One region of the Rhizobium sp. YS-1r genome, then DNA from elsewhere that is predicted to be linked to it. Evidence: predicted binding sites of a transcription regulator. Region 1 holds the regulator's gene; each other region holds the start of a gene.

What was found. The regulator PhoB, encoded in region 1, activates phosphate uptake and scavenging genes when phosphate is short. The targets are predictions, from matches to a motif close to TGTCATNNANCTGTCAT.
Region 2: the regulator PhoB is predicted to act here: its motif matches at 2,910-2,926, upstream of JL39_RS21095 (UDP-2,3-diacylglucosamine diphosphatase).
Region 3: the regulator PhoB is predicted to act here: its motif matches at 5,563-5,579, upstream of JL39_RS12605 (esterase-like activity of phytase family protein).
Region 4: the regulator PhoB is predicted to act here: its motif matches at 3,433-3,449, upstream of ugpB (sn-glycerol-3-phosphate ABC transporter substrate-binding protein UgpB).

Annotation. Positions count from the first base shown of each region.
Region 1 covers NZ_JPYQ01000012.1:32,641-40,296, reverse strand. The annotation lists gene pstC (phosphate ABC transporter permease subunit PstC) at 1-658, shown strand, start outside; gene pstA (phosphate ABC transporter permease PstA) at 655-2,010, shown strand; gene pstB (phosphate ABC transporter ATP-binding protein PstB) at 2,046-2,837, shown strand; gene phoU (phosphate signaling complex protein PhoU) at 2,880-3,593, shown strand; gene phoB (phosphate regulon transcriptional regulator PhoB) at 3,636-4,322, shown strand; gene JL39_RS11315 (winged helix-turn-helix domain-containing protein) at 4,336-5,025, shown strand; gene arsK (arsenite efflux MFS transporter ArsK) at 5,111-6,346, opposite strand; gene JL39_RS11305 (FAD-dependent oxidoreductase) at 6,343-7,656, opposite strand, start outside.
Region 2 covers NZ_JPYQ01000032.1:188,786-196,441, reverse strand. The annotation lists gene dgcA (N-acetyl-D-Glu racemase DgcA) at 1-775, shown strand, start outside; gene JL39_RS21100 (MFS transporter) at 727-1,932, opposite strand; gene JL39_RS21095 (UDP-2,3-diacylglucosamine diphosphatase) at 2,044-2,859, opposite strand; gene JL39_RS21090 (NADP-dependent malic enzyme) at 3,093-5,420, shown strand; gene JL39_RS21085 (hypothetical protein) at 5,541-6,203, shown strand; gene bluB (5,6-dimethylbenzimidazole synthase) at 6,207-6,893, opposite strand; cobalamin riboswitch at 6,970-7,158, opposite strand; gene JL39_RS21075 (NAD+ synthase) at 7,228-7,656, opposite strand, start outside.
Region 3 covers NZ_JPYQ01000013.1:121,636-129,291, reverse strand. The annotation lists gene JL39_RS12635 (MFS transporter) at 1-452, shown strand, start outside; gene rnd (ribonuclease D) at 530-1,675, shown strand; gene JL39_RS12625 (hypothetical protein) at 1,946-2,908, opposite strand; gene JL39_RS12620 (DUF2891 domain-containing protein) at 3,226-4,230, shown strand; gene JL39_RS12615 (DUF2000 family protein) at 4,240-4,647, opposite strand; gene JL39_RS12610 (AraC family transcriptional regulator) at 4,646-5,539, shown strand; gene JL39_RS12605 (esterase-like activity of phytase family protein) at 5,666-7,024, shown strand; gene JL39_RS12600 (membrane protein) at 7,284-7,541, opposite strand.
Region 4 covers NZ_JPYQ01000056.1:844,686-852,341, reverse strand. The annotation lists gene JL39_RS29755 (histidine phosphatase family protein) at 1-7, opposite strand, end outside; gene pmtA (phospholipid N-methyltransferase PmtA) at 4-597, opposite strand; gene dnaN (DNA polymerase III subunit beta) at 719-1,837, opposite strand; gene rsmI (16S rRNA (cytidine(1402)-2'-O)-methyltransferase) at 2,100-3,008, shown strand; gene JL39_RS29735 (YraN family protein) at 3,001-3,399, shown strand; gene ugpB (sn-glycerol-3-phosphate ABC transporter substrate-binding protein UgpB) at 3,511-4,833, shown strand; gene ugpA (sn-glycerol-3-phosphate ABC transporter permease UgpA) at 4,932-5,816, shown strand; gene ugpE (sn-glycerol-3-phosphate ABC transporter permease UgpE) at 5,826-6,674, shown strand; gene JL39_RS29715 (sn-glycerol-3-phosphate import ATP-binding protein UgpC) at 6,677-7,656, shown strand, end outside.

The DNA.
Region 1 (7,656 bases):
GATCGTCGCCGTTCCGCTTGGCTTGATGATCGCGGTCTTTCTTTCCGAATATGCCGGGCCGACGACGCGCGGTATCGTCAAGCCTGCGATCGAGGTTCTGGCCGGCATCCCGACGATCGTCTACGGCCTCTTCGCCCTGGTCACCGTCGGTCCTTTCCTGCGCGATTGGCTGGCGCAGCCGCTCGGTCTCGGCACCTCTTCGTCTTCGGTGTTGACCGCTGGCCTGGTGATGGGAATCATGATCATTCCCTTCGTCAGCTCGCTCTCCGACGACATTATCAATGCCGTGCCCCAGGCCCTTCGCGACGGTTCCTACGGACTGGGGGCCACACAGTCGGAGACTATCAGACAGGTCGTTCTGCCGGCCGCCTTGCCCGGTATCGTGGGTGCAATCCTGCTGGCGGCAAGTCGCGCGATCGGGGAAACCATGATCGTGGTCCTTGGCGCGGGCGCTGCGGCGAAGCTTGACCTCAATCCTTTCGAGGCGATGACAACGGTCACCGTCAAGATCGTCAGTCAGCTGACGGGCGATACGGAGTTCGGAAGCCCCGAAACGCTGGTTGCATTCGCGCTTGGCCTGACCCTCTTCGTCATAACGCTTGGGCTGAACGTGCTGGCCCTTTACATCGTGCGCAAATACCGGGAGCAGTACGAATGACCGACGTGACCGTATTCGGCAACCCAGCCGTTCCGGCAAAGGGAAAGTCCCTTCTTGCCCTCGATGAACGAACCCGTCGTCGCAACAATGCGGAGGCCCGGTTTCGCCTGATGGGCAAGATCGCCGTGGCGATCGGTATCGTCGCACTGATCGGCCTCCTGCTGTCCATCCTGTCGAACGGCCTGTCGTCGTTCCAGCAGACCTACATCACCCTCAACGTCAATCTCGACGCTGCCGTTCTCGACAAGGCCGGCGATCGCAAGCCGGAGAACATCGCGAAGGTCTCGACCTTCGGATATGCGCCCATCATCGAGAAGGCGCTCCGCGACGCGATGGCGCAGAAGGGCATCACCATCGACGGCATGAACGCAAAGGCCGCCGCCGAGCTGATCTCCAAGGAGGCTCCCGCCGATCTCCGCAGGTTTGTGATGGCCGATCCGTCGGTGATTGGCCAGACCCATTCCTTTGATCTTCTGGCCGCGGGCCGTATCGACGGATATTACAAGGGGCGCGTGACGATGGAGAGCGCGAAGCTCGACCGCAATACGTCCCCCGACCAACTGATGCTGGCGGACAAGCTCAAGGAGGCGGGCATTCTGACGACCCGTTTCAACTGGAGCTTCTTCACGGCGCCGGACGCCTCCGATACCCGGCCTGAAGCGGCGGGCCTGGGGATTGCGGTCATTGGCTCCGTCTATATGATGCTGATCGTGTTCGTCCTGTCGCTGCCGATCGGCGTGGCTGCATCAATCTATCTTGAGGAATTTGCGCCGCAGAACCGCTTCACCGATCTGATCGAGGTGAACATCTCGAACCTTGCCGCGGTTCCCTCGATCGTCTTCGGTATTCTGGGCCTTGCCGTACTGATCAATTTCTTCGGTCTGCCGCAATCGGCGCCGGTTGTGGGGGGGCTTGTTCTGACCCTGATGACGTTGCCGACGATCATCATCGCCACTCGCGCCGCCCTCAAGGCCGTTCCACCGTCTATCCGCGACGCAGCGCTCGGTGTTGGCGCATCGAAGATGCAGTCCATCTTCCATCATGTTCTGCCCTTGGCGATGCCCGGTATCCTGACGGGGACGATCATCGGGCTGGCCCGAGCTCTCGGGGAGACTGCGCCTCTGCTGCTGATCGGCATGGTCGCCTTCGTGCGCGAATATCCCGCCGGTCCGCCGGATGGCTTCTTCGATCCGGCGTCGGCGCTTCCGGTCCAGGTCTATAACTGGACGCAGCGCGGCGACCCGGCATTCGTCGAACGTGCGTCCGGTGCCATCATCGTGCTTCTGGTATTCCTGATCCTAATGAACCTGGTCGCAATCATTCTTCGCCGCCGCTTCGAGCGCCGTTGGTAAAGGGGTGTGTAATGATGAATAATATCTCAACGACGATGACGACGACGCCGACGAAAGCTCCACTCATGAATGAACCGAAGATTTCCGCCCGTAACGTGCAGGTTTATTACGGCGAAAAGCACGCCATCAAGGATGTCAATATCGATATCCGCCCTCGGTCCGTTACAGCCTTCATCGGTCCGTCGGGCTGCGGCAAGTCGACGTTCCTGCGTTGCATCAACCGGATGAATGACACGATCGCCAACTGCCGTGTCGAGGGCAACATATCGATCGACTCGGAGAACATTTACGATCCCAAGGTGGACCCGGTTCAGCTGCGCGCCAAGGTCGGCATGGTGTTCCAGAAGCCGAACCCTTTCCCGAAGTCGATCTACGAGAACGTCGCCTATGGCCCGCGCATTCATGGTCTGGCGCGAAAGAAGTCGGAGCTGGACGATATCGTGTCTTCGGCCCTGCAGAAGGCAGGACTGTGGGGCGAGGTGAAGGATCGTCTCGACAGCCCAGGTACGGGCCTTTCCGGCGGTCAGCAGCAGCGCCTGTGCATTGCGCGCGCCGTTGCCGTCAGCCCGGAAGTGATCCTGATGGACGAACCCTGTTCGGCGCTCGATCCGATCGCCACCGCCAAGGTCGAGGAGCTGATCCACGAACTGCGCGAAAACTTCACGATCGTCATCGTGACGCACTCGATGCAGCAGGCGGCCCGCGTATCGCAACGCACTGCCATGTTCCATCTCGGAAACCTGGTTGAGGAGAACGATACCGACAAGATGTTCACCAATCCGGATGACCAGCGTACGCAGGACTACATCATGGGCCGCTTCGGCTGATCGCCGGTTGCGGGCCCTTTCTGACAATCTGAGGATAAGACCATGTCTTCGACACATATCCTGTCTGCCTATGACGACGAACTGAAATATCTGAGCCGCCGGATTTCGGAGATGGGCGGGCTTGCGGAGCAGATGTGCGCGGATGCAGTGCGGGCACTGGTCAATTCCGATGCCGCCCTTGCCCAGAAGGTGATCTCCGACGATGTGATCCTCGACCATGCCGAGCGCGATATCGGCGACAAGGCGATCGTGACGATCGCCCGCCGCCAGCCGGTTGCGGGCGACCTGCGCGACATCGTCGGATCGCTGCGCATCGCCTCCGATCTGGAGCGGGTCGGCGACCTCGGCAAGAACACTGCCAAGCGGGTGATCGCGGTGCAGGGCACCGGTGTGCCGCGCAAGCTCGCGCGCGGCATCGAGCACCTGTCGGACCTGGCGCTGACGCAGCTGAAGGAAGTGCTGGACGTCTATTCGAGCCGTTCGGCCGAGAAGGCGGAGGCGATCCGCATCCGCGACGAGGAAATCGACGCGATGTACACGTCGCTGTTCCGCGAGCTTTTGACCTACATGATGGAAGATCCGCGCAACATCACCACCTGCACGCATCTTCTGTTCTGTGCCAAGAACATCGAGCGTATCGGCGACCACGCCACCAACATCGCCGAGACGATCTACTACATGACGACCGGCGCCCAGCCGGAAGGCGAGCGTCCGAAGGACGATACGTCGAACACGCTCGGCGCGATCACGGAATAATGGCGCCGAATGACGATGGAATGGTGACGGAGCTAAGACGGAATGCAGCCGAAGATCGCGGTCGTGGAGGATGAGGAGGCGCTGAGCGTGCTTCTTCGCTACAACCTTGAAGCGGAAGGTTATGAGGTGGAGACGATTCTGCGCGGGGATGAAGCCGAGATCAGGCTTCAGGAACGCACGCCGGATCTTCTGATCCTCGACTGGATGTTGCCCGGTGTTTCCGGCATCGAACTCTGCCGGCGGCTGAGGATGCGGCCGGAGACGGAGCGACTGCCGATCATCATGCTGACGGCGCGCGGCGAGGAGAGCGAACGGGTCCGCGGGCTTGCGACCGGCGCCGATGACTATGTCGTAAAGCCGTTCTCGACGCCGGAACTGATGGCGCGAGTGAAGGCGATGCTGCGGCGCGCGCGTCCGGAAGTGCTGTCGAGCGTCCTGCGCTGCGGCGACATCGAGCTGGACCGGGAGACGCACAGGGTGCATCGCAAGAGCCGCGAAGTGCGGCTCGGCCCGACGGAGTTCCGGCTTCTGGAATTCCTGATGGCCGCGCCCGGCCGGGTCTTCTCGCGCTCGCAGCTTCTCGACGGGGTGTGGGGCCACGACATCTATGTGGACGAGCGCACCGTCGACGTGCATGTCGGACGCCTCAGGAAGGCGCTCAACTTCTCCAACATGCAGGATGTCATCCGCACCGTCCGCGGCGCCGGATACTCGATGGAAGGACACTAGGGAGAGCACCGCGATGGGAGCGCGAGTTGTCGTGGTGATCGATGGCGATGAAACGCTGCGCGAAGTGCTGCGGTTCTCCCTTGTCGATGAAGGTTTCGACGTGACGCTGCTTTCGGCGGGCTCCGAGCTGATGGAGCGGTTGGTTTCGAGCCTTCCCGATGTACTGGTGCTGAGTTCGTCCCTTCCGGGGCTGAATGGCATCGAGATCTGCCGAAGACTTCGTACCGAACCAGCAACGATGCGGGTGCCCGTGGTCCTGCTTGTTCCGGCGGAAAGCGAGAGCGACAGGCTGACGGGTCTCGCTGCCGGCGCGGATGACTGCCTCGTAGAGCCATTCCCCTCCGTCGAGCTTGCCATAAGGGTGAAGAACCTTCTTCGCCGCATGCATCCGAATCTTCTGAGCCATATGATCAGGGTCGGAGACCTGACCCTCGACCGCGAAGCACACAGGGTCCACAGGCAGAAGAAGGAAGTCAGGCTCGGCCCCACCGAGTTCCGGCTTCTCGAGTTCCTGATGCGGTATCCGGGACGGGTCTATTCGCGGACGGAGCTGAAAAGGTCGCTCTGGGGTGATGGTGCAACCGTGGACGAGCGCGCCGTCGACGTGCACATCGGTCGCCTCCGGAAGGGCATCAGCCTGGGCAAGGCTGACCAGGTGATCCGGACCGTCCGCGGAGCGGGCTACGCCCTCGGCGACGTCTGAATTTTCTCGCGATCGTTGGAAGGCCTATGCTGCTTTTCTTTAGGGCTTCGCCGAGGGGCCTGCATCTCCTGTTTGTCGTGTCTTGTCAGGCCTGCGAACCACCGAAAGGTCCAGCTGCTGGTCTTGTTGCTCTGTAGCGGGCGAAGGCGATCGCTCCGAACAGGCCGACGGCCGCCGCGCCTCCCAGAATGCTGATCGATACTGCCTGGCCGACCCCCCAAGTTCCCAGCATGACAGCGAACGCAAAGGGGGCAAGTGCTGAGGAAAACTGGCGTGCGGCGGTCACCCAGCCGAGCCGTGCGCCATAACCGTGCCTTCCGAAAAGCTCCAGTGGAAGCGTTCCCCCGACGATGCTTGCGAGCCCCGATCCCAGACCGAACAGGATCGCGAATGCGATGAGACCGGGGAGCCACGGACTTGTCGCCATCAGGACGATAAGGGCGACGGCGAGCAATCCCGCGGAGATCACGGCGAGCACCGTCTGTGACAAGCGCCCTCCGAAGATCATGTTCAGGAGGCGGCTGGCGACCTGCGAGGGACCGAAGAGGGTGGAGACCATGAGGCCTGCCGTGCCAAGCCCAAGTGCTGTCAGCAGCGGAACCATGTGGACCAGCACGGAGGCCAGCACGAATCCTTCCAGGGCAAAGCCCGCAAGCATCAGAATAAAGACGCCACTGAACGCGGGGCCGGCTTCAGGCTGAACGGCCATCGCTCCGGATTGATTTACTGATGCCCGTGGTTCGGGCACGTCGCGGGGCAGTCTCCCGACCCACCAATGGATCGGAAGGCACACGGCGATATTCAGGATCGCGAAGACGAGGTAGATCTCACGCCAGCCGAGATAGTCATGCAGTGTTGCCGTGAGCGGCCAGAAGAGCGTTGATGCGAATCCCGCGATCAGCGTCAGATGGGTTATGCTGCGCTGTGGCTTGCTGCCTCCAACCTGCACGATCGCTGCAAATGCCGTGCTGTAGAGAACGAAGCTGGAGGCGATCTCCATTGCGACGAGTGAAATACCGAACGTCGTCGCATTCGGCGATGCGGCCGCGCAGCCAAGCGAGATGGCGGCAGCAAGCGAACCGGGGACCATGAGCCGGCCGGCTCCGAACCGGTCCGCCCAGTTTCCCGCTCTCGGTGCGAACAGTCCGCCAACCAGCAGCGCCACCGATAGCAGCCCGAAAAGCCTGTCTTGTTGGATGGAGAAGTCTCGTGCCATGTCCGGCGCGAGGATGCTGAAGGAATAATAAAGGGTACCGTAGCCGATGATCTGTGTTGCGCCGAGCGCCCAGATCAGGCGCGCGGGAGCTTTCCGCTCGGTCATTCTGCAGGTTCCACATCGTTCCGTTCCACCGCAGTGGATGTACCACAGCCACAACCAGCTTTGCCATCAGTCTTGGCCTTCATGTCGGCGATGCAGCACGCGTCGACTTCAGAAAGAGCAGGACCACCGCAGCAGCCACCGGACGCTGCCTCTGCGAGCACTGGATTGGTTACGCTGCAGACACCGGTTTCCGGGAGAACGAGATGCACCTCGCGGGCGGCGTTGCTGTCGCCTGCGAGTTCCGCCACGACCGAGCGGACCTGCTCGTACCCCGTTGCCATGAGAAATGTCGGCGCGCGTCCATAGGATTTCGAACCGACGATGAAGAAGCCGGGTTCCGGCTGTGTCAACTCGACCACGCCATGCGGCGGCACCGTTCCGCAGGAATGCAGGTTCGGATCGATCATGGGTGCGAGACGGTGGGGGGCTTCCACGGCCGGATCGAGATCGAGCCGGAGTTCCTTCAGGATGTCGAGATCGGGACGGAAGCCCGTGGCCACCACGATGCGGTCGACGGCAAGCCGCTCATGCCGGCCGTCGTGCAAAGCCTCCACGTCGAGGCGGCCGCCATTCTCGCGGACGGACTGGACTGCGAAGGGGGCCAGCAGCTTCACGCGGCCGCTGTCGATCGCCTCCTTCGCCGCCAGCCCGAGATCGCCGCGAGCCGGAAGCTGATCGTTCAATCCGCCGCCGAGAAGACGGTCGATTCCATTGCGGCGCAGCGCCCATGATATGGCCGTGGTCGGCGCGGTCTTCTGGACTTCGAGCAACGCCAGCACCACGTTGATGGCGGAATGGCCACTGCCGACGACGAGGATCGATGCAGCGGCATAGTCCGGCTTGCCGACGCCGGATACGTCCGGAATCCCATAGGCGATCCTGCCGCCCGCTTTGCTTTCTCCGATAACCGGAAGGCCGTCCACGCCCATCGGGCTTGGGCGTCTCCATGTCCCGGACGCATCGAGGACGGCGCTGGCGAGGACAGCCTTCTCTTCACCAGAGGCATCGACATAGCGGATCACGAAAGGCGAAGCGCCGCGTCCCCGGCTGGTGACTTTGTCGAGGTTCTCGCGCGTCACGGCGGTCACGGTCGAACCGTAGGCGACATGTGGGGCGATTTCCGCGAGCCGGGCGAGGGGATCGAGATACCGTTCGACGATCTCCGCCCCGGTCGGCAGTTCTTCGGGATCCGGGGCAATCCAGCCCGACCGATGAAGCAGTTCGGCGGCCGAGTTCTCGATGACATAGCGCCAGGGCGAGAAGACACGCACGTGCCCCCAGGCCCGCAGCGACGTTCCCGCCGACGGCCC
Region 2 (7,656 bases), on a different contig from region 1:
TCGCGACGGTTTGACGCGTGAAGAGTTGCAGGCGCGGATGAAGCCGGGGGCTGCCCGCAATGCGGTGGATTGCGCCCTCTGGGACCTCGAAGCCAAGCGGACCGGCCGGCGTGTCGCCGATATGATCGGCGCTTCGAATTCCAAGCCCTTCGTCACGGCCTTCACGCTTTCGCTCGGCGAACCGGAGGCCATGGCGGCCGAAGCGCGGAAGAATGCGAATCGCCCCCTCCTCAAGATCAAGCTGGGAACCGACAATGACGAGGTCCGCCTCCGCGCCGTCCGCGAGGCAGCGCCGGATTCCCGCATTATCGTCGATGCCAACGAGGGATGGACGGAGGACAATCTTACCCACCATATGGCGATTGCCGCCGAAACCAACGTGTCCCTGATCGAGCAGCCGCTCCCGGCCGGCAGGGACGCCGCACTCACCGGCATCCGTCATCTGGTCTCGGTCTGCGCCGACGAAAGCGTGCATGCGACCAAGGATTTGGAAAGCCTTCGCGACCGTTATGACGCGGTCAACATCAAGCTCGACAAGACCGGTGGTCTGACTGAAGCACTTGCCATGAAGGAGGAAGCGCAGCGTCTCGGATTTGCGGTGATGATCGGCTGCATGGTCGGATCCTCGCTTGCCATGGCACCGGCCGTCCTGCTCGCCCAGGATGCCGATTATGCCGATCTCGACGGTCCGCTGCTCTTGGCCCGCGACCGGCCGGGCGGATTGCGCTACGAGGGCTCGCTCGTGTATCCGCCGGAAGCCAGCCTCTGGGGCTGAAGCTTCGCCGCGAGCGCGATGATCGCAAGGCCGACAAGCGCCAGGACCGACATCGCAACATAGCTCGTCAATCCGAACTGCCGGTAGAGCATACCGGAGAGTAACGTCGAAAGTGCCAGAAAGACGCCGTTATAGAAGACATAGGCGCCCTGCATCGAGGTCTCCTGGTCTTCGCGCACGGTTTCCACCAGCCTGTGCTGCAGCCCGATATGCACGAAAGCGAAGGTGAAGGCGTGCGCGACCTGCAGCGCCATATAACCCCAAAAGCCCAGCGGCAACGGGAACAGCGTCCAGCGGACAACGGCAACCGCGCAGCCGATTCGCATCAGCGACCAGGGTGAAAGGCGTCTCGCAATCCGCCCGGCCGCAAACAAGACCAATATCTCGGAAAGAACCGCCGCACTCCACAGCACACCGATCGAACCGCTCGAGAGCCCGATCTGCTGCCAATGGATGGTGCCGAACGTATAGAACATTCCATGGCTGGCCTGAGCCACCGACGCGCCGATCATCAATACATGCAGATCGAACCGTCCGAGTGAGCTCGGCTGCAGAGCCTTGTCTGTTCCGGGTCGGATTGCCGCCCGCCCGAGCCTGGGTGCTGCGAAGGCGACGGCGACCGTCAGCAGGAAACCGATCACCATGGCCGAAGGTATGGCCTGAACGCCCCAGACGCCGCGCAACTCGCCGACGAGAAGGGTCGCGGCCACGAAACCAATGGAACCCCAGACGCGCATCGATCCGTATTGGAACCCCCAGCGGCGCACTCCGGTCACTGCGATCGATTCGACGATCGGCGGGTAAGGCGCAAACACAGCCGCCTGAATCCCGATGACCAGAAGGACCGACCAGAAGTCACGAACGAAGAACATGGCCAGGGCCGTCAACAACGACAGCGCGCCGGACCATGCAAGAATCAAAGTCCGCTCGCTCAGGCGGTCTGCGAAAACCCCCGATACCGGCGCTGCAAGCACGCGCAGGAGAAGCTGCATCGCCAATATGATGCCGATTTCGAATTCCGTGAAAGCCAGTGCGTCGAGCCAGACGGGCAGATAGGGCAAGATAATGCCATTGACCCCGAGCGGCGCTCCGTAGGCAAGGGCACAGCGCAGTTGGAATAACCGGGGCGCTGGAGGCGCCGTATGGGGAGGAATCACGACTTCACGGGCAGGTTGCTGAAATTTCCAGCTTACCTAACACAAGCGCCCCGACCCTGCCTATGGCCAGAAATAGCCATCTGATACGATCAGCCATCTACGGGCCGCTTCTCAAGCGGCCTGCATATCCTCGACCGACTGCGGCTTCGGCAAAGCCTTGATCTCGGCCGTGTTGCCGATCTTCTGCCACGAGATCATTTCGAGCGTGCCGTCGTGGTTCTCGGCAATCGCCGTGCAGCTTTCCACCCAGTCGCCGGTGTTGACGTAATGGATGCCCTCGATATCCTCCATCACCGCGTGATGGATATGGCCGCAGATGACGCCGTCGACATTGTTGCGGCGGGCTTCCTCGGCCACGACACGCTGGAACTCGCCGATGAAGTTGACCGCATGCTTGACCTGCAGCTTCGCCCAGGCGGAGAAGGACCAGTAGGGCATGCCGAGGCGGCGGCGGACGGCGGCAAGCACGACGTTGATGGCGATCGCCGCGTCATAGGCCCAGTCGCCGAGATAGGCGAGCAGACGGGCATTGCGTACGACCACGTCGAATTCGTCGCCGTGCAGGATCAGGTATTTCTTGCCGTCCGCCATTTCGTAGATCGCGCGTTCGGCCACTTCGATGCCGCCGAAGTGCATTCCCGGAAACGAACGCAGGAACTCATCGTGATTGCCGGGAATATAGACGATGCGGGCTCCCTTTCGCGCCTTGCGGAGGAGCTTCTGCACGACGTCATTGCAGCCTTGCGGCCAGTACCAGTTGCGCTTCAGGCGCCAGCCGTCAACGATATCGCCGACCAGAAAAAGCGTATCAGCTTCATGATAGCGCAGGAAATCGAGGAGAAAATCGGTTCGGGCGGCCTTGGAACCCAGATGCACGTCCGAGATGAAAAGCGTTCTGAAATGCCTTGTATCCACTTGACCGGTCACGAAGTCGTCCTTTCGCTGCCGCCTCTCGCGATTTCCAAAACCAGACTCGTGTTTCAGGATGATGACAAAACATGGAAAAGCCGCTCCTGCGGGCAGCCGAGCGTCATTCCAGCTCTCCTTCCGATTTCCGCCACGACCGCAAATTAGCTGCTGTTCCGTCGGGTCGATTGATGTAAGGAGGACTCTCTCCTTTCGATCCAGCCGAGACAGAACAAGACAAGCCAGGAGGAACCATGAACGCGCAAGAAAAACCGAAATCGTCCGCCATGCCAGCCAGCGGCGATCTCGATGAACAGGCGCTGTTCTTCCACCGCTATCCCCGCCCCGGCAAACTGGAGATCCAGGCGACCAAGCCGCTCGGCAACCAGCGCGACCTGGCGCTCGCCTATTCGCCCGGGGTGGCGGCACCCTGCCTTGCGATCCGCGACAATCCCGATATGGCGGCGGATTACACCGCCCGCGCCAATCTTGTCGCCGTTATCTCCAATGGTACTGCCGTACTCGGCCTCGGCAATATCGGACCGCTCGCCTCGAAGCCGGTGATGGAAGGGAAAGCCGTTCTCTTCAAGAAATTTGCGGGCATCGACGTCTTCGACATCGAAATCGACGCAGCGAGCATCGATGCCATGGTCTCGACCGTCTCGGCGCTGGAGCCGACCTTCGGCGGTATCAACCTCGAGGACATCAAGGCGCCGGAATGTTTCGAGGTGGAGCGTCGGCTTCGCGAAAAAATGAACATTCCGGTCTTCCATGACGACCAGCACGGTACCGCGATCATCGTCGCCGCCGCGATCCTCAACGGACTGGAGCTTGCCGGCAAGAATATCGCCGACGTGAAGATCGTCACGTCGGGCGCCGGTGCCGCGGCTCTCGCCTGTCTGCATCTCCTCGTCTCGCTCGGTGCAAGGAAGGAGAATATCTGGGTCCACGATATCGAGGGCCTCGTCTATGAAGGCCGCACCGAACTGATGGACGAATGGAAGGCGATCTATGCGCAGAAGAGTGACAAGCGCGTACTTGCCGACAGCATCGACGACGCCGATGTCTTCCTCGGGCTTTCCGCCGCGGGTGTGCTCAAACCGGAACTGCTCGCCCGCATGGCACCGAAGCCGCTGATCATGGCGCTTGCCAATCCGACTCCGGAAATCATGCCTGAGCTTGCGCGCGCAGCCCGCCCGGACGCGATGATCTGCACCGGCCGCTCGGATTTCCCGAACCAGGTCAACAACGTGCTGTGCTTCCCGTATATCTTCCGTGGGGCGCTCGATTGCGGCGCCCGGACGATCAACGAGGACATGAAGATGGCGGCGGTCAAGGCGATCGCAGCCCTCGCGCGCGAAGAAGTCTCCGACGTTGCCGCACGCGCCTATTCCGGCGATACGCCGGTCTTCGGTCCGGATTACCTGATCCCCTCGCCCTTCGATCCACGCCTCATCCTGCGCATCGCGCCGGCCGTCGCCAGAGCTGCCGCTGAAAGCGGCGTCGCGTCGAGGCCGATCCAAGATTTCGATGCCTATCTCGACCAGCTGAACCGTTTCGTCTGGCGCTCCGGCTTCGTGATGAAGCCGATCTTCAACGCCGCCAAGACGGCCGAAAGGAAGCGAGTCATCTTTGCCGAAGGCGAGGACGAACGCGTGCTGCGGGCAGCCCAGGTGCTCTTGGAGGAAAAGACGGCAACGCCGATCCTGATCGGCCGCCCGTCGGTGATCGAAGCCCGGCTCAAGCGTTTCGGCATCCGCATCCGCCCGAATGTCGATTTCGCCGTGGTCAATCCGGAAGACGATCCGCGCTACCGCGATTATGTTGACGATTATTTCGCCCTGGTCGGCCGCAAGGGCATCAACCCGGAAAGCGCCCGCACCATCGTGCGCACCAACAATACGGTGATCGGTTTATTGTCGGTGAAACGCGGCGAAGCCGATGCGCTGATCTGTGGCGTCGAGGGCGGTTATGACCGGCACCTGAAGGACGTCGACCAGATCATCGGCCGGCGTCCGGGCGTCTGCGCCTTCTCGGGGCTCAGCCTCGTGATCTCTCAGCGCGGCGCGCTCTTCCTCGCCGATACGTTCGTCAACTACAATCCGTCGGCGCAGGAGATCGCCGAGATCACCATCCTGGCGGCCGAGGAAGTCCGCCGCTTCGGCATCCTCCCGAAGGCAGCGCTGATCTGCCATTCGAACTTCGGCTCACGGGATTCCGAAAGCGCCCAGAAGATGCGCAGTGCCCTGAAGCTGGTGCGCGAACAGGCTCCTGGCCTGGAAGTGGACGGCGAAATGCAGGCCGGTTCGGCGCTTTCCGAAACGGTGCGCAAGCGTGCTATGCCGAACAGTTCACTGACTGGTGACGCCAACCTGCTGATCTTCCCGAACCTCGATGCGGCGAACATCTCGCTCGGCGTCGTGCGGAACATGACCGACGCGCTGCATGTCGGCCCGGTCCTGCTCGGCGCCGCCATGCCGGTGCATATCCTGTCGCCCTCGGTCACCTCGCGCGGCGTCGTGAACATGGCTGCGCTCGCGGTGGTGGAAGCATCGCAACCCAATCTGGAGATTCAACTTTAAATTTTATATATAACCATATGATAATTAAATAATAATCGTTGGGCAGCCGATTTTATGATATTATCAACCGGCTTGCTCCATGATGCGATCATGTGATTGGAGAGAGCCGGACAACACCTCATGCGCCTTTGCGGCCTGATGATCGCCCCGCTGCTGCTTGTTCCCGCCGTGGCCTCCGCGCGGGATATCGCGACCTGTGCAGCCCTTTATCGGCAGCTCAACAACGCACCGCAGATCATCGGCAACACGGCCGAGATACGGCGCTATGCGCGGGAACTCAGCGACCAGAACAGCGAAATCCGCGGGCTCAGGATCGAGATGCGCCGGGCGGGCTGCGGCACGGGCAGTGTCGTTGTCCTCGGCGGCCCGAAGGGCGAAGTCTGCGATCAGATGCGGCAGACGCTCGATGCCATGGAGCAAAGCCGCGACGCGCTTGTTGCGGAAAGAGACAATGCCCGGCAACTGGTTCGCTCCTCCGGCGAGCGCGGTGCGATCCTGGCTGCAATCCGCTCCAACAACTGCATTCCTTCCGATATGGAAGAGGACCGCAAGGAGAGAATGAAGCTGCAGGGTATCGAGTTGCCGAAGGAGGAGCCCTACTCCGGCATCATCGATCTGCGTGTCAAACAGCCGCAGGCGGCTGCCGCCCAGCCGAACCTGCCGGGGCCGGAACGTCCCTACGATCCGAACAAGAAGGTACGTATGGTCGGACCGACATTCCTGCCTGAGGAAAGTATAGACCTCGCCCATCCGAAATCCAGCGGGCCGCAGCCGCAGCAGTAGCCGTCAGCACTCGCCCCATCGATCGGTGAAAACCAGATCTTCGAGCGGTAGCCGCTCGCGCCAGCCCTTCACCGCCAGTTCCGGCTCCCGATAAAGCTGATCGACGTAGCCGACGCACAGCCAGGCGACGATCCTGATCCTTTCGGGGATGCCGAGCAGCGCGCGCAGATCCTCCTCATGAAAGATGCTCACCCAGCCGACGCCGACCCCTTCGGCGCGGGCGGCAAGCCACAGGTTCTGCACGGCGCAGACGGTCGAATAGACGTCCATGCGCGGATTATGGGTACGGCCGATGACGACCGGCCCGGCGCGATCCGGATCGCAGGTCACGCAGATCGACAGCGGCGCCTTGCGGATGCCTTCGAGCTTCAGGCTTCGGTATATGTCGCGGCGCTCCTCCGGAAACATTTCCGCCGCCTCATCATTGGCTCGCGAAAAGGCACTCCATGCCGCCTGGCGTATCTCGGGATCCCGCACGAGGATGAAATTCCATGGCTGCATGAACCCCACCGAGGGCGCCGAATGTGCGGCGCCGAGCAGCCGCATCACGAGGTCGTCCGGAAGCGGGTCCGGCAGAAACTGGTCGCGCACGTCGCGGCGGGTTTCGATCACGCGATAGACCGCAGCGCGGTCGCGTTCCGGAAATTCGCCTGCAGATATCAAGGCATGCGCAAAAGGATCGGGTTGCATCGTCTATCCCCAACAATGCTGACGCCGCCTGCGCGAACGCGCAGGAGCATCAAGAAACCTCGCCGCCGTCCGCGCGGTTCGATCTATCTTGCCAGGCCGGTCTTCTGACTTGGCTTCATCCGCCCCTGCCGCCGCCTTCCCGGAAATTCCAGTGGCTTTCGAATTGCGGCCAAGCGTCCGCCTCACAGCGTTGGGCACGTTCCGGTTTCCCACCGGATTCCCGATTCTCCTGCGCAAGGCAGGCACCTGACGGAGGCGTTATGCCAAGCCATGATCAGCGTTTCAAGTGGAGCCGCCCGATCTTCCCGTCTCACCCGGTCAAATGATCGGTCACCTATCGGTCCCGGAACCGGTTGGTGATCGGATAACGCCGATCGCGGCCGAAATTCTTCCTGGTGATCTTGACGCCTGGCGCCGATTGCCGCCGCTTGTATTCGGCCAGATAAAGCAGATGCTCGATGCGGTGGACGGTCGTGATGTCGTGGCCGCGCGAGACGATCTCCTCCGTGCCCATTTCCATCTCCACCAGGCATTCGAGAATGTCGTCGAGGACGGGATAAGACGGCAACGAATCCTGGTCCGTCTGATCAGGCCTGAGTTCCGCCGACGGCGCCTTGGAGAGGATATTCTTCGGGATCACTGCGCCCGACGGTCCAAGCGCATCCGGCGGCAGGTGCTGGTTGCGCCAGGCAGCAAGCGCATAAACCTGCATCTTGTAGAGATCCTTGATCGGATTGAAGCCGCCGTTCATGTCGCCGTAGAG
Region 3 (7,656 bases), on a different contig from region 1:
GCGTCATCCTCTGGACGACGATCGGCTCGATCATTACCGGCGCCTATCTCTCCTTCGGGGCCGGAACCAACGAGACGGCCAACATCGTCAGCGTCTTCCTGTTCGGCGCCTTTTCGATGCCGCTCTATTCGCTCTGCTCGGCGCACGGCAACGACTACGCGAAGGAAGGCGAACACGCGCTGGTCTCTGCGGGCCTGCTCTTCTACTGGTCGGTGGGTGCGACCATCGGGCCGCTGCTCGCCTCCATACTGCTCGAATATTACGGGCCGCGGGCCTTCTTCGCCTATACGTCCTTCATCTTTGCGGGCTTCCTTGTGTTTACGATCCGGCGCATGGGCGCGCGGCCGCCCGTGCCGCCGTCGGAGCGCAGCTCGCGTTTCCGCGCTCTGCTCCGGACCTCCGCCTATTTCAACAGGCTCGCCGGTCCTCCCGATAAAGACGAGCGCGAGTAACACTTAAATCCCGTTCTGTATTGACATATGCCGTCGGACGCGAAAGGAAGGTTGATCACCCTCAAATGAACGCAAAAATGATCGAAACGACCGCCGCCCTCGAGGAAGCCTGCCATGCGCTGGCCAAATCGGACTTCATCACCATCGATACCGAATTCCTCCGGGAGACGACCTTCTGGCCGGAGCTCTGCCTCATCCAGATGGCAAGCCCGCGCCTGGAAGTGCTGGTCGATCCGCTCGCCAAGGGGCTGGACCTCAAACCCTTCTTCGAGCTGATGGCGAACCCTTCGGTCACCAAGGTCTTTCACGCCGCCCGGCAGGATATCGAGATCGTCTACCATCTCGGCAATCTCGTGCCGCATCCGATCTTCGATACGCAGGTGGCCGCCATGGTCTGCGGCTTCGGGGATTCGGTCTCCTATGACCAGCTCGTCAACCGCATCAAGGGCGTGCATATCGACAAGTCCTCGCGCTTCACCGATTGGAGCCGGCGACCGCTTTCCGACAAGCAGCTCGAATATGCGCTGGCTGACGTCACCCATTTGCGCGACGTCTATCTGTCGCTGAGGGAGCAACTCGAGCGCGAAGGCCGGGCGCTGTGGCTCACCGAGGAAATGGCGATCCTCGAATCGCCCGAGACCTACGACCTGCATCCGGATGATGCCTGGCTGAGGCTCAAGGCGCGGCTCAGGAAACCGACTGAGCTTGCCATCCTGAAATTCGTCGCCGCCTGGCGCGAGCGCGAGGCGCGCAGCCGCAACGTCCCGCGCTCCCGCGTGCTGAAGGACGATGCGATCTATGAGATCGCGCAGCAGCAACCGAAGGATGCGGAAGCGATGTCCAGGCTGCGCACGGTTCCGAGAGGCTGGGAGCGCTCGGCCTCGGGTGCTGCGGTCATCGAGCAGGTCAATGCCGCGCTGGCGCTGCCGAAAACCGAGATGCCACATCCGCCGAAGCATGCGCATGTGCCGGAGGGCACGGCCGCGGCCGTCGAACTGCTCAAGGTTCTCCTGAAACTCATCTCCGACAGGCAGGGGGTTGCCGCCAAGGTCATCGCCAATACGGACGACCTGGAGAAGATCGCCGCCGAAGGCGACAAGGCCGAGGTTGCCGCCCTCTCCGGGTGGCGTCGCGACCTCTTCGGCGACACCGCATTGAAGCTGATCGACGGCGACGTGGCGCTCCGCTTCGTCAACAAGAAGGTCGAGGCGGTCGAGCTTTAGGGGCTTACGGCATTTTCGCTTTTCCCCTGTTTCACCCCCCTCTGTCCTGCCGGACATCTCCCCCTCAAGGGGGGAGATCACAAGCGGCGTGCTCTTTCCCCACCAAACTAACCCCTTGCCGGACTTCGTCGTTGTTGTTTGGGGAAGCCGATGCGTCCAGCCGATCTCCCTCCTTGAGGGGGAGATGTCCGGCAGGACAGAGGGGGGTAAGAGCGGAGCGTCGTATATTTCGCGCCAGGTCATTCCGGCGCTACCATCCGACAGTCTTCCCTATCGAATAACCGGTTCGCCGTGATAGCGGCGTTTCGACGGTTTCGAGACGCCGAATCCGACCTCCATCATCAGACGCGGGCTCTGCTTCGCGAGCGTGCCCATATGAAAGCCGAACGGGTCCTCGACAAAGCCCGTTCCTGCGCGGCCAGTCAAAGTGACGGCGTTTTCCTCGCCGTAGAACTCCAGCACCTCTTCCGCCGGATGACCGACCAGCAGCGTCAGCTGATGCTTGATGCGCCGGCGCCTGTGGCTGCCCCGGACATATATATGCGGGCCGGCATCGGCATCGACGTCCGACAGGTAGAAAAAGAATTTCAGCATGCGCCAGTCGTCCAGGTCGAAGTGGTATTTGAACGAGGCGCGGCTGAGATCCGCGTCGGTTGCCGCCTTGGTGGGGAAACTCCACCAGATCCGGGTGGTAATCAGTTTCGCCTCGCCGCCGAGATAGTGCCGCGCCACGTCGATGAGAAGCGGGTCCTGTTGCACCGCGACGGCCGCCTCACATTGCAGGACCCGTTCGAAGTGATGGCCGCTCAGGATCGGGCGACCGAAACGCCGCTCGGCTTCCGCATGTTCGCCGGCCAGAAATTCGAGCTTGCGCTCGAAATTGCCGAAACACGGCGTTTCCCGGCCAAAGCGGGCGATCTCCCGGTGGATGTCGTCCGGCAGGGTGAGGCCGGCAAATATCCCCGCGCCTTTCAGCTCCGCCGCAATGGTCCGCGCATCCAAATCGCCGAACATCGAAGGTCCCGGCGTTGCCGTTCGGACCGGCTTCGCCGTCAGCCAATGCGCCCGGCGGAACGGCATCGTCCGCGCCAGAAGAAACATCGGCAACCATGCGGGATTTTCGCGCACGTCGGTCAGATAGGTCGGTATGCGTGCGGTGATGCGGCGAAGCGGTCCGCCGGAACGGGCAATGGTCTCGAGATCTCTCGGCTTGGATCTGGAAGCGTCAAGCATCTGATATCCTTTACGAAATCTTTGCTAGAGCGAATTCGTGAATCTTGGCGGCCCCCATTTACGGTAACGCGCCCTCGCCGCTATCGCAATGCAGCATAAGAATTTTTGCATAAAACATCCGATGAAAACCGCCGCCTTCGTTAAGAGAAACTTGACGCCGGCCGGCCGTCTCGATCACACGGGATTGCCGGCGAGCATATGCCCGCACCCGTTTCCGGCTTGATCCGGCCGGTTTCGTATGGTGATCTCGCCCATCATCTTACCCCCGACGCGACGATGTCCGCCCATCGCCGCTCCTTCAAAGCGAGCCAATCCACATGCGCCAGTCCCTCACCGCCGAGACCGCCCAGCATTTTGCCGCGATCGCGCTCGGGCACGTCGGGCGCGAATATCCAAACAAGCCGGCCAACGTGTTTTCAGGCCCGGAAGATGCGAAAACACCAAGCCAGCTTCATCCGATCTTCCACGGCAGCCTCGACTGGCATTCCTGCGTGCACGGCTACTGGATGATGGCGCATATCCTGCGGACATTCCCGGATATCCCGGCGGCAAGGAACATCCGGGCGCTGTTCGACGCGATGCTGGTGCCGGACAAGGTGGCGGGCGAATGCGCCTATCAGGCAAAGCCCACGTCGCGCGGTTTCGAGCGGCCCTATGGCTGGGGTTGGCTCCTGAAACTTTCCGCCGAACTGTCGCTGCTCGATGAGCGGTGCTGGTTCGAGAACCTTAAACCTCTGTCGGATGTCTTCACCGGTCGCTTCACCGATTTCCTGCCGGTCGCCACCTATCCGGTCCGGGTCGGCACACATTTCAACACCGCCTTTGCCATGCGGCTTGCAGCCGACTATGCCGAGACGATCGGCGATACCGCGTTGCTCGGACTGCTAACGGAGACGGCGCTCCGTTGGTATGGCAAGGACGAGGCCTGCCCGGCCTGGGGCGAACCCTCCGGCGACGATTTTCTCTCTTCAGCGCTCGTGGAAGCCGAATGCATGCGGCGGCTGATGCCGGCGGAGGGTTTCCTGCCCTGGTTCGACCGTTTCCTGCCTGAGATCGTGGCGCGGAGGCCCGCGACGCTGTTTTCGCCGGCCTCCGTCTCCGACCGCTCGGACGGCAAGATCGCCCATCTCGACGGTCTCAATCTTTCCCGCGCCTGGTGCTGGCGGTCGCTCGCGAAAGCCCTGCCGCAAGGCGATCCGCGGCGGCCGATCATGGAGAAGGCGGCGGAAGACCATCTTGCAAGCGCACTTCCCCATGTGGAAGGCGACTATATGGGCGAGCACTGGCTGGCGAGTTTCGCGACGCTGGCGCTGGAGGCATGAGCGGAAAAGTTACCGGTGCATCTTCGCTCCCCTGGTGATCTTGTCGACGATCTTCTTCTCGGCCCGCAGCGCAATCCCGACCAGCCTGGCGTCGTCCGGCGCAAACTCGGCGAACACCGCGCGGTTCGCCGCATCGTGGCCTGTCGCAAACATCTCCTCGATATAGGCCGATGTTGTCACTTCCCGTTCGAGCGAGCGCCGGTGGATCATGCGCAACGTCTCCTGCTCGGCAGACAGGACCACGACCGGCTGGATGCTCATCGGATTGTAGACATGGCCGGCCGCATCCCGATATGCTTCACCGATGATCGCGGGAGATTGGGCGACGATGCCGCTCATCAGGAAAGCGGTCACATTGAGCTCCTGCCAGGGGGCGAGGTCATCGCGAAGCACGAGCGCGATCTTGGTGTCGAACATGAAGAACTCCGTCGAAGGTTATGCAAGGACCGACGCGATAGCGGCAGCAAGCACCGCCGGTCTTGAACGTTCGTGCAAGGCGGAGGGAAAGCCGGACGGCATCGTCCAAGCTCCCTCCTCATGCGGCATCGAGCGGATCGAGGCGCGGTTCCACGGCAACGGCTTTTCGCCGCACCGGCATGACACCTATGCGCTCGGAATCACGCTTTCCGGCGTCCAGACGTTCCATTATCGCGGCTCCGTCCGCGTGAGCCTGCCCGGCAATGTCATCGTCCTGCATCCGGACGAGGTGCATGACGGCGCCGCCGGCACCGACGACGGCCTGCGTTACCGCATGCTCTACCTGCCGCCGGAACGGCTGATCGAGGCGGCGGGTGGTGTGGCCGGACTGCCCTTCGTGCCCGAGCCCGTCATGGCAGACGATGCCTTCCGCGACTGCCTCGCCGAGGCGCTCGACGATCTTGACGCCACGCCGCAGGAGCTTCTGCTGGATGACCTGATCGCCCGGCTTACGGCAAGCCTCTGGCGTCACGCGGACAGTCGCGGCGTTTTACCGGACAAATCGACCTCGCGCGATGCCGTGCTCCGCTGCCGCGACTATCTCCAGGACAATTGCGACCGCGCCGTCTCTTCCCAGGAACTGGAAGCCGTCAGCGGCCTCGACCGCTACACGACTTCAAGGCAATTCCGGAAGCTCCTGGGGACAAGCCCACACCGCTATCTGGTCATGCGCCGGCTCGACCGGGCAAAACAACTGCTCTTCGAAGGCGGAAGCCTGGCGGATGCCGCTTTCGGCGCAGGCTTTGCCGACCAGGCCCATTTCACCCGGCACTTCAAGAAAACCTTCGGCATGACGCCGGGCCGCTGGGTGGCGCTCAAGAGAAGCGCCTGACGTTCAAATCGACCTCGATATCCCGTCATCAAAGCTTCATCGAAGCTTCAATGTTCCATCACCCGGCCGTCACGACCGCTCCCTATGCGGTAGGCGTCTTTGACACGCCAACCAACAGGTGATCTCATGATCCGACCCCTTCTCGCCTCCGTTGCTCTCGCTGCGCTGATCGGCGGTTCTGCTGCTGCCGAAGAAAAAGCCTTCCCGGCCAAACTCGTCGGCCAGGCAATCCTGCCCGCCAACACGATCGTTCCGGCTCCGGCCGACGCGCCAGCCTTCCTGAAGACGTCCGGCAAGTTCACCACGCCCGACCGCAAGCGCACCGAGGCCCTCGGCACGCTGCCGGGCAAGGACGGCGTCCGCGTCACCGATGTGAAGCTGCCGTTCGACGGCCAGCCGCTGCAGGGCTTCTCCGGCATCAAGACGATGGCCGACGGCACGTTCTGGACGCTGTCGGACAACGGTTTCGGCTCGAAGGCCAATTCCTCCGACGCCATGCTCTTCCTGCACCAGATGAAATTCGACTGGGCCGCCAACAAGGCGGAAGTCGTGAAGAATATTTTCCTCTCCGATCCGAACAGGATCGCGCCCTTCCCGATCACCATGGAAGGTTCCGACACCCGCTATCTGACCGGCGCCGATTTCGATATCGAATCGATCCAGCCGGTCGCCGACGGCTTCTGGCTCGGCGAGGAATTCGGCCCCTATCTCTTGAAGTTCGACACCGAAGGCCGCCTGACCGACGTGATCGCGACCGTGATCGATGGCAAGCCGGTCAAGTCGCCCGACAATCCGACGCTCACCACGCCGGCCAACCCGGCCGCAAAAATGGCCGCCTTCAACCTGAAGCGCTCGGGCGGCTACGAGGGCATGGCCATGTCGAAGGACGGCTCGAAGCTCTACGGCCTGCTGGAAGGCCCGCTCTATCTGGAAGACGGTTCGGTCGAGAAGGCGGACGGAATGACGGCGCTGCGCATCGTCGAATTCGACGTCGCCTCGAAGGCATGGACCGGCCGCTCCTGGCTCTATCCCCTATCCCAGGGCGGCGAAGCGATCGGCGACTTCAACATGATCGACGCCACGACCGCCCTCGTCATCGAGCGCGACAACGGCGCCGGCACCGCCGACAAGGCCTGCGCCGATCCGGCCAAGCCCGAACCGACCTGCTTCAACGCGCCTGCAAAGCACAAGCGCGTCTACAAGATCGAGATGACCGACGGGAATGTCGGCAAGGCCGTCCGCAAGATCGGCTACATCGATCTCATGAAGATTGAGGATCCGGACGAGAAGAAGAAGGCGGGTAATGTCGAGGGTGTCTACGACATGCCTTTCGTGACGATCGAGAATGTCGACGTGGTCGATGCGACGCATATCATCATCGGCAACGACAACAACCTGCCCTTCTCGGCCGGCCGCGCCGTCGACAAGGCCGACGACAACGAATTCAGCCTGCTCGAAGTCGGCGAATTCCTGGCGGCGAAGTAGTTCAGGTCCAGATCGAACATCTCAGCCCGGCATCCGCCGGGGCCTAGTTTGTTGGCAAACCTTCCGGCATGCAAGACGTCATCCTCGGGCTTGTCCCGAGGATCTGCCATCCCTTGCCAAATCATTGGTTATGTTGGGATAATTTCGAGAGTATAGAGGTGGTCAGATGCTCGGGACAGGCCCGAGCATGACGGAAGAAGAGTTGCCGCCCTTTGTCAGCAGCATCAGCTCCGGCATCCGCCGGGGCTGACGCATTCAATCAATTGACCGGTATGTCGATCGCATAGCGGTCGACCAGTTTCAGGCTCCGGTCCGACTGAATGATGTAGGTCTCGTAATACCGGCGACCGTCCTGACCGTAGAACTGATGGGTGACGGGACTGCCGACCGGCGACTTCGTTAGCTTGCTGCGCGGCTGTCCGCCATAGGTGATGCTGCCCGGAATGGGTTCCAATGCAACGGCGGTGCAGCCTGCAAGGGCCACCGTCAGCAGGGCAACTGCAACTAGCTTCTTCATCACTCGTCTCCCCTGTCCCGCAATTTCCTGCACGCCGGGCAGCCAAAATGGTCTGCCTCACGGTGGATGTCGGGATTGTCGACGTGAATTGCAATCGGGGAGCGATAAAGTTTCC
Region 4 (7,656 bases), on a different contig from region 1:
ATGTCATGGACGGCTATAGGTCCAGAGCTGGGCCGGCGGAATGTTGCGGACCACGAAATCGTAATGTCTGATCCGGTAGCGATCCGGGTTCGCGATGATCGGTGAGACGGGACCGTAGGTGATCTGCATGACCGGCCGGCCGGCGGGAATGCGGCCGAGAAGATCTTCCAGAAGCGCGATACGGCGCTCCATGGGGAAGCTCAGGAGCGGGATCGCAGAGACAACGCTGTCGAAGGTTTTGTCCTTCCAGGCGCCGAGCGTGCGTTCGAGATCGAAGGCGTCGCCGTTGATGAAGTTCACGCCCGGAAACGTGCGGACCAGATGCTGGTAGAAATCGGTCGAATATTCGATCGAGACAAGGTTCTCCGGCGCAATGCCACGCTTCAGGATCGCCTTGGTGATGATGCCGGTGCCGGGCCCAAGTTCGAGGACCGGCAAGCCGGATGCCGTATCGATGATGCTTGCCATACGCCCGGCGGTGACGGAAGAGGTGGGGCAGATCGCGCCGACCCTTTTCGGGCCATCTATCCAGCCCTTGAAGAACCGGATTTCCTCGTCGAACTTGCGGCCAAGCCGTTCCTTCAGGCGCAATTCCATGGATATGTCCTCTCCCTTTCGGCCCCTATGTGGACCCGCATGCCGCAAAAGCAAGAGAAAATGTCGCAGCGGGCAAAAACCAAGAAAAAGGCGGGTGGAGTTTTCCAGCCGCCCCGAATGATCAGACGCGCATCGGCATCAGCACATAGAGTGCGTCATCCCCCGCCGTGTCTCGCACCAGCGTTGGCGACCCCGCATCCGCCAGCATGAAGATTGCATCTTCGCCGGAAAGCTGCGCCGTGATGTCGAGCAGGTATTTGGCGTTGAAGCCGATCTCCATCGGGTCGCTGTCGTAGCCGACGGCGACTTCTTCCGTAGCACTGCCGGAATCCGGGTTGTTGACGGTCAAGAGGAGCTGGCCGTCCGTGAGCGACAGTTTGACCGCCCGGCCTCGTTCCGAGGAAATGGTCGAGACGCGGTCTACGGCCTTGGTGAAGCTCTCGCAATCGACGCGCATCTCCTTGTCGTTGCCGGTCGGAATGACGCGCTGATAATCCGGGAAAGTGCCGTCGATCAGTTTCGAAGTCATCACGATGGTACCGATCGTCAGGCGGATCTTGGCATCCGACAGTTCAACGGTGACGATTGTTTCCGGGTCCTCGACCAGCTTCTGCAGTTCGCCGACTGTCTTGCGCGGAATGATGATGCCCGGCATGCCTTCGGAGCCGGATGGCGCCTGGACATCGGCGCGGGCGAGGCGGTGCCCGTCGGTGGCGACGGCGCGAAGCTTCAGGTCACCGCCGGCTTCGATCGTGTGGAAGAATATGCCGTTCAGATAATAGCGGGTCTCCTCGGTGGAGATCGCGAACTGCGTGCGATCGATCAGCATCTTCAGGTCGCTCGCCTTCAGTTTGAAGGTATGCGTGAAACTGCCGGCGGTCAGATCCGGGAAATCTGATTCCGGCAGGCACTGCAGCGAGAATTTCGACCGGCCGGACTGCACGGTCATCGAGCCGCCGTCTGGTGTGGTGGCAAGCAGCACTTCGGAGCCGTCGGGCAGCTTGCGGACGATTTCGTAAAGCAGATGCGCGGGAACCGTCGTCGCACCGGCATTCTCGACCATGGCCGGCACGGCTTCGGTGATTTCCAGATCGAGATCGGTCGCCTTAAGATCCAGGCTATTGCCGGAAGCGCGCATCAGCACGTTGGAAAGGATCGGGATCGTGTTCCGCCGCTCGACCACACGATGCACGTGGTTCAGCGACTTTAAGAGATTGGACCGCTCAAGAGTAATACGCATGGACGCTATCGCTTTCGACCGTGGCGATCCGGCTTGGGCCGGACCTCCTGATATTCTGCCGGCTGAGTGCCAGCCTGATGATGTGGACGGGCAAAATGGCAGAGATCGGCGGCGAAAAGCAAGAGGTTAACGAGCTGTCATTGCGGCATTTCCACTTCGCCGTCTGCCCTGCACACAGAAAACTTGGCTCGCCTTTACTTGCCGAAGCGGGTCGGCTTCATCATAAAGAACCTCCATGTCCACGAACCTTGCTTGATGCCCTGTGACCGATGACCTGAAAAACCAGCGCGGCTATCGCGTCGCCAATACGTTCGTGCCCGCCCGGCCTCTGGAGCCTGCACTCTATCTGGTCGCGACCCCGATCGGCAATCTCGGCGATATGACGCTGCGGGCTCTGGAAACATTGGCCGGCGCCGATGTGCTCGCCTGCGAGGATACCCGTGTCACCCGCGTATTGCTCGATCGCTATGGCATCGTCAACAGGCCTTTCGCCTATCATGAGCACAATGCCGATGAGGCGGGGCCGAAACTGCTTGCCGCCCTGGAGGAGGGAAAATCCGTGGCGCTCGTCTCCGATGCCGGCACGCCGCTCGTCTCCGATCCCGGCTACCGGCTGGCACAGATGGCGATCGAGGCGGGCCGCAAGGTGGTGCCGATCCCCGGCGCGTCCGCGCCGCTCGCCGCACTCGTCGGCTCCGGCATGCCGTCCGATGCTTTCCTGTTCGCCGGCTTCCTGCCGGTCAAGGACAAGGGCCGGCGAGACCGGCTGGCGGAGCTTTCGAAAGTGCCGGCGACGCTGATCTTCTTTGAATCGCCGCACCGCATCGGCGCGACGCTTGCTGCGGCCGCCGACGTGCTGGGTGGAGACCGGCGTGCCTGCGTGTGCCGGGAACTCACGAAGACCTTCGAGGAGTTCCGCCGCGGCACGCTGGAGGAACTCGCCGCCTACTATCATGACGATCGCGTGGTAAAGGGCGAGATCGTGCTGCTCCTGGCGCCGCCGGAAGCCGAAGAAGCGCCGGGGGAGGTGGAGGTCGACATGCTGCTGCGCGAGCTTGCCGCCACGATGCCGACCGCAAAGGCGGCGACCGAGGCGGCCCGCCTTGTAGGCCTTCCCCGCAAGGACCTCTACCAGCGGCTTCTGGCACTGAAGGGCGAGAACGGTGGCTGAGGATGGTGCCGGCCTGAAACGACGCAGGACAGTGCGCCTGAAAGCTGAACGGCAGAAAGCCCAGCGATGGGGGCATGTCTCGGAATATCTCGCCGCATTCTACCTCATGGCCAAGGGCTATCGGGTCCTTTCGATCCGCCATCGCACGAGGCTCGGCGAGATCGATCTCATTGTCCGCAAGGGGGATCTGGTCGCCTTTGTCGAGGTGAAGGCACGGGCCGGCGAGCAGGAGGCCATCGATGCGGTCGGCTATGTCGCCCAGAAGCGGATCCGGGCGGCCAGCGATCTATGGCTGGCGAAGCGGAAGGACGCGGCGCGCCTGTCTCAGCGTTACGACATTGTCGCCATTCGGCGGGGTCGTTTGCCACGGCATTATCCGGATGCGTTCTAATAAATGGCCTTGATCCTTGTTCTGTTAAAAAACTGACATAAAACTGTAAAGTTGGTGTCATGGGAGGACCCTATTCGGGGCCGGCACCAATCAAGGTGGAGGACTTTTTTCATGTTGAAGAAACTTTCGATGGCCGCTGTTGCGGTTGCACTGTCCGCGTCGTCGTCGCTTGCGGCGACGGAGATCACCTGGTGGCACGCCATGGGCGCGGAACTGGGACATAAGCTTGAGGGGATCGCCAAGAAGTTCAACGAGAGCCAGACCGAGTATCATGTGACTCCCGTCTTCAAAGGTACCTATCCTGAAACCTTGACAGCAGCCATCGCCGCCTTCCGCGCCGGTCAGCAGCCAGCAATCGTGCAGGTCTTCGAAGTCGGCACCGGCACGATGATGGCAGCCAAGGGCGCCGTCTACCCCGTCTATAAGCTGATGACCGACAACAAGGAGCCCTGGGATCCGAAAGGCTTCCTCACGCCCGTGACGGGTTATTATTCCGACACGGAAGGCAACATCCTGTCGATGCCGTTCAACTCGTCGACTCCGATCATGTACTACAACAAGGATGTCTTCAAAAAGGCGGGCCTTGATCCAGAAGTCGCCCCGAAGACCTGGAAGGAAGTCGAAGAATTCTCCAAGAAGATCGTTTCGTCCGGTGCGGCGAAATGTGGTTTCACCTCCGGTTGGATTTCCTGGGTCCAGCTCGAAAATCTTTCGGCAATTCACGATAAGCCTTATGGCACGCTGGAAAACGGCTTCGGCGGCCTGAAGACCGAGTTCACCTTCAACGGCGACCTGCAGGCCCGTCACTGGGAGAACCTGAAGAAATGGGCGGATGAAGGTCTCTTCCAATACGGTGGCCCGGTCGGCGGCAACGATGCTCCGCCGAAATTCTATGCCCAGGAATGCGCGATCTACATGAATTCTTCCGCTTCTCGCGCCGGCGTCATGCTGAATGCCAAGGGTTTCGAGGTCGGTTTTGCGCCGCTTCCCTATTATGACGACGCGATTGCCGAACCGAAGAACTCGATCATCGGTGGCGCCACGCTCTGGGTGCTCAATGGCCAGAAGGACCCGAATGTCTACAAGGGCGTTGCCAAGTTCTTCACCTACCTTTCCAAAGCGGAAGTCCAGGCGGACTGGCACCAGTTCTCCGGCTATCTTCCGATTACCAATGCTGCCTACGAGCTCGGCCAGCAGCAGGGGTACTATGCAAAGAATCCGGGTTCCGACGTGGCGATCAAGCAGATCACCCGCGGCACGCCGACAGCAAATTCGAAGGGCATCCGGTTCGGTAATCTGACCCAGGTGCGTGATGTTATCGATAGCGAATTCGAAGCGCTTCTGGCTGGCAAGAAGACGGCCAAGGAAGCTCTCGATAATGCCGTTGTTCGCGGTAACAAGATCCTGCGCGACTTCGAAGCTGCAAATAACTGATCTCTCATTCAATGGGAAAGGGCCGGCTACGTCCGGCCCTTTCCTGATTGGAGATTTTCAGGCGCTGACGCAACGAGCGGGATCCGGATATTTTCCTCATGCAGACCAAGCGTACGATCTTCCAGAATAAACTGCTGCCTTATCTGCTGCTTTTGCCGCAGTTGGCTGTGACCACGGTTTTCTTCCTCTGGCCGGCCGGGCAGGCAGTGAAATCGTCATTCGAACGCGAGGATCCCTTTGGTTTCCGCACCACATTTATCTGGTTCGACAATTACCTTCAGCTTTTTGAGGACCCCGAATACCTGAATTCACTCGGTCGGACGGCGATCTTCGCAGTGTCTGTCACCTTGCTGTCCATGAGCCTCGCCTTGCTCTTCGCCGTCGCCGTCAACCGGTTGCTGCGTTCCGGGCGGGTCTACACCACCCTGCTCCTCTGGCCCTATGCGGTGGCTCCAGTCGTTGCGGGCGTCCTGTGGTGGTTCATGTTCAATCCGACCATAGGCATCCTGCCTTATCTGCTTGCGAGGCTGGGCATCAGCTGGAACCATCGTGTCGATGGCGCAGATGCAATGATCCTCATTATTCTGGCAGCGAGCTGGAAGCAGATATCGTACAATTTTCTTTTTTTCGTTGCCGGTCTCCAATCGGTGCCGCAGTCACTGGTCGAGGCGGCGGCAATTGATGGGGCCGGGCCATTCAAGAGGTTCTGGACGATCGTCTTTCCACTCCTTTCGCCTACGACTTTCTTCTTGATGATCATCAATATCAATTACGCCATGTTCGAGACGTTCGGCACGATCGACGGTTCCACAGGCGGAGGTCCGGCGGGTGCGACCAATACGCTGGTCTACAAGGTCTATGCGGACGGCTTCCTCGGGCTCAACATCGGTTCGTCTGCGGCCCAGTCCGTCATCCTGATGCTGATTGTCATAGCTTTGACCGCCGTCCAGTTCCGCTGGGTCGAGCGGCGTGTCCAGTATTAGGAGGCGCAAATGGTTGAAAACCGCCCGTTCCTGACGTTCCTCACCCATTTCGTTCTGATCCTGGGTGTCATTGTCGTCGTCTTTCCGGTTTATCTTGCCTTCATCGCTTCGACCCAGGGGCCTTCGGACTTCCTGTCCGGCGTCGTGCCGCTTCTTCCCGGCTCGCACCTGATGGAAAACTACGGTCAGATGTTGACGGGAGGCATGTCTCGCGCCGGGGCGCCGCCGCTGTGGATCCTGCTCGGCAATTCGTTGTTGATGGCGATCATCATCGCGGTAGGAAAGATCAGCATCTCGATCATCTCGGCCTATGCGATCGTTTATTTCCGGTTTCCTTTTCGGCTATTGGCATTCTGGCTGATCTTCATCACTCTCATGCTGCCGGTTGAGGTCCGCATCGTGCCGACGTTCAAGGTCGTGGCGGATCTTGGAATGTTGAATTCCTATGCCGGCCTCACCATTCCTCTCATTGCGTCGGCCACTGCGACGTTCCTTTTCCGGCAATTTTTCCTGACCATCCCGGACGAATTGATGGAGGCCGCCCGCGTGGATGGTTCAGGCCCGATGAAATTCTTTCGGGACATCCTGCTTCCGCTCAGCCGCACGAATATCGCAGCGCTTTTCGTGGTACTCTTCATCTACGGCTGGATTCAGTATCTGTGGCCGCTGCTGATCACGAATGACAGCCGCTACTATACGATCGTCATGGCGATCAAGCGCTTGGCAGCCGTTGCCGATAGCGATCCTCAGTGGAATCTCGTGATGGCGGCGATGATACTCGCCATGCTGCCGCCTGTCCTCGTCGTCATCCTTATGCAGCGCCTGTTCGTAAAAGGCCTTGTCGAAACGGAGAAATAACAATGGCTTCCATCGATGTTGAAAATGTCGGCAAGGTCTATTCCGGAGGCGTGCGCGCCGTGACCGACATCAAGCTGAACATCGCCGATGGCGAATTCATCGTGCTGGTCGGCCCGTCGGGTTGCGGCAAGTCCACGCTTCTGCGCATGGTTGCCGGGCTCGAGACGATTTCCGAAGGCGAGGTGAAGATCGGCTCCAAGGTCGTCAACAATGTCGAACCGGCCGACCGCGACATCGCGATGGTGTTCCAGAACTATGCGCTCTACCCGCATATGACGGTCTACAACAACCTCGCCTATGGCCTGAAGAACCGCGGCACGCCGAAGGCCGAAATCGATACTCGTGTCGCCGAGGCTGCCCGCATGCTGGAGATCACCCAGTATCTCGACCGCAAGCCGCGTGCGCTCTCCGGCGGCCAGCGCCAGCGCGTCGCCATGGGCCGTGCCATCGTGCGCAAGCCGGCCGCCTTCCTCTTCGACGAACCGCTCTCCAACCTCGATGCCAAGCTGCGCGTTTCCATGCGCGGCGAAATCAAGCGCCTCCAGCGCCGCCTCGGCACCACCTCGATCTATGTGACCCATGATCAGCTGGAAGCGATGACGCTGGCTGATCGCCTCGTTGTGCTGAATGGAGGCAGGATCGAGCAGATCGGTGCGCCGCTGGAAGTCTATCATGCGCCGGCGTCCACCTTCGTGGCGAGCTTCATCGGCTCCCCGGCCATGAACCTCGTCAAGGGCGAGCTGCATGGTGACAGGCTGGCGATCGGCCCGTCGGTGATCGGCCTCAATGGTTTCGCGCCCGCCTCCGGTCCCGTTACGGTCGGCGTCCGTGCCGAGGATATGCGGGTTGCACGCGAGGATGAGGAAGCGTTGCCGTTCCGCCTGGAATATACGGAAGAGTTGGGCTCGCAGCGTCTCATTCACGGCGCCGTGGGCGACCAGCAGGTTACCGTCGCCGTCTCGCCCGAGACCGAGCTCGCGCC